DNA from 2 places in the Streptomyces sp. NPDC050619 genome. Region 1 is predicted to be linked to the other one. Evidence: riboswitches for the same ligand, from Rfam matches in the RefSeq annotation. Region 1 holds a riboswitch; the other holds the start of a gene.
What was found. Region 1 has a riboswitch for cyclic di-AMP ahead of AB0I77_RS30725 (LysM peptidoglycan-binding domain-containing protein). Riboswitches for the same ligand answer to the same signal wherever they lie in the genome.
Positions count from the first base shown of each region.

Region 2: linked by a shared signal. The riboswitch ahead of AB0I77_RS29440 (M23 family metallopeptidase) and the one ahead of AB0I77_RS30725 (LysM peptidoglycan-binding domain-containing protein) in region 1 are both predicted to bind cyclic di-AMP.

Region 1 covers NZ_JBFAIR010000021.1:58,611-61,636, forward strand. Annotated here, with positions in the region: gene AB0I77_RS30715 (LacI family DNA-binding transcriptional regulator) at 1-118, shown strand, start outside; gene AB0I77_RS30720 (HAD family hydrolase) at 243-1,055, shown strand; gene AB0I77_RS30725 (LysM peptidoglycan-binding domain-containing protein) at 1,063-1,803, opposite strand; cyclic di-AMP (ydaO/yuaA leader) riboswitch at 1,809-1,985, opposite strand; gene AB0I77_RS30730 (CocE/NonD family hydrolase) at 2,260-3,026, opposite strand, start outside.
Region 2 covers NZ_JBFAIR010000020.1:22,363-25,388, forward strand. Annotated here, with positions in the region: gene AB0I77_RS29440 (M23 family metallopeptidase) at 1-1,031, opposite strand, end outside; cyclic di-AMP (ydaO/yuaA leader) riboswitch at 1,044-1,201, opposite strand; tRNA gene AB0I77_RS29445 (tRNA-Met) at 1,513-1,586, opposite strand; gene AB0I77_RS29450 (dihydrofolate reductase family protein) at 1,766-2,902, opposite strand; gene AB0I77_RS29455 (MarR family transcriptional regulator) at 2,975-3,026, shown strand, end outside.

The sequences.
Region 1 (3,026 bases):
CCAGCCCTACGACCGCATCAGCGCCGAGATGGTCCGCATGCTGATCGCCCAGATCGCGGGGGAGGACACCGCGGGAGTGATACTCCCGACGGAACTGGTCGTACGGGACTCCGCGTGAGGGCGACGAGCGTCGTGACCGGAGCAGGTGTCGTCGTAACCGGAGCAGGTGTCAACGCATGTGTAGGAAACAGCCGTCCGGTTCGCGTCGAGTCGGCGGGGCGTTCCATCCGTATTCTCTGATCATGGCCGCACCCACCGCGTATTCACTCATCGCCACCGACCTGGACGGCACGCTGCTCAGAGCCGACGACACGCTGTCCGACCGGTCCCTCGCCGCGCTCGCGCGGGTGGCGGCGGCCGGTGCCCGGCACCTCGTGGTGACCGGCCGCCCGGCACCCAGAGTGCGGCCGCTCCTCGACGACCTGGGCAGCACGGGGCTCGCGGTGTGCGGGCAGGGCGCGCAGGTCTACGACGCCGGCGCCGGCCGTCTGCTGTGGTCGGTCACCCTGGACCGGGAGCTGGCCGAGACCGCGCTCGGCAAGATCGAGGCCGAGCTGGGCCAGGTGTACGCGGCCGTCGACCAGGACGGCGTCGACGGGCTCACCCTCATCGAGCCCGGCTATCTGATGCCGCACCCGACCCTGCCCGCCGTACGCGTGGACCGGCGCGACGACCTGTGGGGCGAGCCCATCAGCAAGGTGCTGCTGCGCCATCCCGACCTGTCCGACGACGAGTTGGCCGCGACGGCGCGCGGAGTGGTCGGTTCCCTCGCCACGGTCACCATGTCGGGGCCCGGGACCGTCGAACTCCAGCCATGCGGCATCACCAAGGCGACGGGTCTGGCGCTGGCCGCCGAGCACCTGGGGCTGGGCCCCGAACAGACCATCGCCTTCGGGGACATGCCCAACGACATCCCCATGTTCGACTGGGCGGCCCACGGCGTCGCGATGGCCAACGCCCACCCCGAACTCAAGGCCGTGGCCGACGAGATCACCTCGTCGAACGAGGACGACGGCATCGCCGTCGTCCTCGAGAGACTGTTTCCGCGGCGGTAAGGCAGGCTCAGTACGCCCCGAAGACGTTGTCGATCGAGCCGTACCGCGCGGCCGCGTAGTTGCAGGCCGCGGCGATGTTCGCGACCGGGTCGTACGGGTCGAACGACGTGCCGGCCACGTGGTACGCCTGGAAGGTCGGGTCGATGGTCTGGAGCAGGCCCTTGGACGGGGTGCCTGCGGCGGCGTTGGAGTCCCAGTTGTTGATGGCGTTGGGGTTGCCCGAGGACTCGCGCATGATGTTGCGGTAAATGCCGTCGTACGAGCCGGGGATTCCCTTCTGCGCCATGATGTCCATCGCCTGGCGGATCCAGCCGTCGAGGTTGTTCGCGTACGTCTTGACGGAGGCCTGGGTGGCCTGGGTGGTCTTGGTGACGGACTGGGCGGGCTTCTTGGCGGGCGCCGAGGTCGTCTTCGTCGTCCTGACCGTCAGCTTGAGACCCTGGTGGATCAGCCGGGGGTCGTCGCCGACGGCCTTGCGGTTGTCCTTGTAGAGCTGTCGCCAGCCGCCGGGCGTGTCGTACTTGTCCGCGATGCCGTAGAGCGTGTCGCCCTTGACCGCGGTGTACGTGACGGACTTGACCTGCGCTACGGCCTGCGCTGCGGCGGGGGCCGCGGCCGGCGCCGCGGCGCTCGCGGTGGTCGCGCTCAGCAGCGGGAGGGCGAGGGCGACGGTGCCGGTTCCGACTGCGACGATGCCTCGGGTGAGCGGGCGGGTTCTGGGGCGGCGGTGCTTACCTCGTGCGGCCATGGCTCTGTTCCTCTCCGGCGCCTACGAGGTGAGCTGTCGGGTTCGGGCGGGAGCTGCCCGGCCGCGCCCTGACGGACGCGACTTCACCCCCAGCCGTTCCGGTGCGACATGTGCCGTCCGGCCCGGCGACTTACCTGGGTCCCCCGCTCCTGCCGTGCGAGTGTCTTCGTCGATGAGTCTCGGTCCGGGCGGCGGCAGGATTAGGCGTCCGCCCGACAGGCCGGGAACGTATGCGAGAGCACATGTCCGGAACAAGTGCTGGATTCACATAAGACCCCTGTTGACCTTGGACGGAGTCATTTGGGGTGCTTGATCCTTTGCTGTTGCAAGGCTCAACTGGCGTTCGATGCAAGGCGAAACGCAAAGGCGTGACAGAGGGGTGCGCGCGGGGAGCGAGTGACCCAACTCACTGGCCTGCACAAGAGTGGCAAATCGGGCATTGTGCTCAACTCGTCGTCAACCGGCCGTCCGTGGGATCTGCTTCTCCCAGGTTCGGTGGAAGACCACCTCGCCACCGTCCGTGCAAATCACCTCGTTGGCGGCGAAAAAGGACGATTCGTCGCAGGTGATGGTCGAGCTGGTGCGGACTGTCGTGTCCCAGGCCAGTTCCGGCCGGTGCAGCCGGATCGACCAGTCCGAGTGGGTGCGCGCCGACAGGGGGTCCGACTCGTTGATCGTGTACGTCTCCAGCGCCTCCTCGGTGAACTCCAGACCGTCGGGATACACCCGCGTGCCGCCGTAGCGCGGATCGACCTCCAGCCGCCACTCGCCCTTGGCCACATCGCGCACGACCAGCCGTTCGGGGCGGGGCTCGTCGAGGGTGGCCGGGTAGCTCACGCCCAGCGGTTCGGACTGCTCCGGGTCCTCGAAGGAGATGTCCGAGGCGAACTCCCCTGTCCGTACCGGGAGTTCCAGGAAGCTCCCGGTCGGATCCAGCGTGCAGCCCGCCGCCGAGTCGGGCTGCGGCCAGATCCACGGCCAGTACGCCGAGGAGACGGCGAGCCGGATGCGGTGCCCGGCCGGGAAGACGTGGCCGATGCCGTTCAGCTCGAACTCGACGTCCTCCGTGCTCCCCGGCGCCCACGGCACCGCCTTGTCCCGGCCCTGCCGCGCCGACAGGTTCAGCACGCCCCGGGTGACGAGGGTCGACGAGCCGTCCGGGGCCACGTCGCACACGCGGGCGACCACCTGGCCGCGCGGCACCTCGGAGGTCAGCCGCAGCC
Region 2 (3,026 bases), on a different contig from region 1:
GGGTTGACGCCCTTGCTCCGCAGCCAGGCCATCGGGTCGATCCCGGAGTCGGCACCGCCCGAGTGGACTTCGAGGTGGAGGTGGGCACCGGTGACGTTCCCGGTGGCGCCCACGCGGCCGATCACCTCACCCGTGCTGACCTTCTGGCCGACGCTGACACTGATCGACGACTGGTGGGCGTACCAGAGTTCCGTGCCGTCCTCGAGGGTGAGCACCGTCTTGTAGCCGTACGACCCGTCCCAGCCGGCCTGCGTGATCGTGCCGGAGTGGATCGCCTTGATGAGCGTGCCCGTGGGCGCGGCGAAGTCGAGGCCGGTGTGGTAGCCGGACGACCAGAGGGAGCCGGCCTGGCCGAAGGTGCTGGTGATGGTGTACGAGGAGGTCGGCAGCGTGAACTGCTTGGCCAGCTCGGCGAGGCGCTCGGCCTCGGCCTTCCGCTCGGCCTCCTCCTCCGCCTTCTTCTTCGCGGCGGCGGCCTTGGCCTTGGCCTCCTGCTCCGCCTTGGCGGCCGCCGCGGCGGCCTCCTTCTCGGCGGCGGCCACGGCCTGGGCGGCGGCCTTGCTCTCGACCTGGTCCTGCTGCTGCTCGACCTGGGCCATGATCCGGGTCCGCAGCGCCTCACCGGCGTCCGAGGCACTCTGCGCGGTGTCGTCGGTGGAGGTCTCGGCGACGCTGCTGAGCGCGGTGGTGGTCTCGGCCTCGTCCGCGACGTCGTCCGAGAGGAGGGAGCCCACATTGGGCAGGTCGGGCAGGGAGATCGAGACCGGCGGAGTGCCGGTCTGCGCGCTGGCCATGCCGCCCGCGCCGACGGCGGCTATGACGCCGACGCCCAGGACGGTGGAGCTGCGGGCGATTCCGCCGCGCTGCTTGGCGACACGATGCCGGCCACGTACGGGGCGGAGGGAATCCTCGGTGGGGTTCCACTCCTCCCAGGGGCCCTCGTCGTTTTGGTAAGTGCCGTAGCCGAATGTCTCGGTGTCGCGCTGGCTGGGCACGAACGGGGCTTCTGGGGCAGGCCGGTTGGACGCCACGTGGGGCGTACTCCTTTCCTTCCTTCTCGCCTACCGGGTTAGCTGACGGGTTCGGAGCAGGAAGGTCTCCTACGCGCGTATACCAGCCGTGAGTTCACGGTGGCATCCGCGCGATTCACCCCAAGGTGGTGGTTCCCCGGTTCCCTTGCGGAATTCGGCGCGTGCGCACGGAGCCGCCTCTTGTGACGGCTGGGACGACCGCGCTGCGTTATCGAACGTTAATAGACCAGGGGGCTCGATTCCAAGCTGTTCCGCTTGATCATTAACGTTTTCCCGTGGGACTAACGGCCCATGACCGGCGAAAATCGGGCGAGTTGACCAAGGCTCAGGAAGCTCACAGGTATTGACGGTATGTCAGTTGTTATCGGAGCGGGACGACGCGTTCACGCGGGGTGACGGCGATCGAGCCCGCCCTGCCGGCCGTCGTACCGAAACGCACCGAGGGCCGGAACCCTTTCGGATTCCGGCCCTCGGCCTTCAGTAGCGGGGACAGGATTTGAACCTGCGACCTCTGGGTTATGAGCCCAGCGAGCTACCGAGCTGCTCCACCCCGCGTCGTTGTAAGACCAGCATACGCCATCTGCGGGGGCCGAAGTACACGGGTTTTCGTCCACTGCCCTTTACGGGGTGTTTTACGACGGCTTCCACCCCGTTTCGACGAAGAATTTCCAGCCCCGGCCGGGCTGAAGACACTCACCTGCCCCGGCGCCAAGAGGCGCTCGTGATCAATACAGCTAGCGCAACAGATGCCGATTCGGCACCTTCGCCAGCTCCTCGAACTCGGGCAGCAGAACCACCTCCGCCCCTGCCCCCACCAGCACCCCACTCCCATCGGCCCCCGCCACAAACGTCTCCGGCTCTCGCCAAGCAGTCACCACCCGCCGCACCCCCGCCTCCAGAATCAGCCGAGCACACGGCACCGGCCGGGACGCCCGCCGAGCGCACGGCTCCAGGCTGCTGTAGACCGTCGCGGACGCCAGCCGCACATCCCCCGGCCCGATCTTCGCCAGCGCCGCCTCCTCCGCGTGCACGACCGGATCGCCCTCCCGGGAGTACCCCCGCGCCAGCTCCGTCCCGTCGGCCGCCACCACCACCGCGCCCACGCTGAACGCCGTCTCCGAGGGCGGGCACAGGGCCGCCAGCTCGCAGGCGCGGGCCAGCCAGTGCCGGTCGGCGGCGGACGGGAGGCTGCCGGTGCCGGGTGCCGTCGGCTCGTACCGGATGAGGACCACGTCGCCGATGGGCCGCGTCTCCACGAGCCGGAGCCGTCCACGCTGATACACACCCGGCCCGAACAGCCGGGGCGCGTCCGGATCGCCGACGAACAGCGGGGCCAGCACCAGCTGGAGCTCGTCGGCGAGGCCCTGCCGGAGCAGCTGGGTGTGGATCTGCCCGCCGCCCTCGACCATCAGACGGCGGACCCCCCGGACGTCGTACAGATGCTCCAGCAACAGCCGCCAGTCCAGTTCACCACCCTGAGAAACCAGAGGCACCACCTCCGCCGTCAGCCCCACCCCCCGAACCCGCCCCGCCCCCTCCTCCGTCGTATAGACGATCTTCTCCCCACCCGTGTGCCAGAACTTCGCCGTCGGATCGAGCTCGCCCGACCCGCTGACCGTGACCTTGAGCGGATACTCCGGATTCCCCGCGGCGACCCGCGCGGCCCGCCGCTCCGGCGAGTTGACCAGCAGCCGCGGGTTGTCGGCCCGAATGGTCCCCGCGCCGACGAGGATCGCGTCGACGGACGCCCGCACCTCGTCGACCCGGTCGAAGTCGGCCGGGCTGGAGAGCAGCAGGCGGTCGGGGCCGGTGTCGTCCAGGTAGCCGTCGAGGGAGACGGCGGCGGAGAGGAGGACGTACGGGTGAGGCATCGGCGCGGTCCCTCTCGAAGGCGGCGGCACGGCGGGCTTGGTTCAAGTTTGAAACAAACCTACACTGGGGGCATGACGACTCGCTGGCTCACCTCGAAGGAGCAGCGCGCCTGGCGCGCGTACG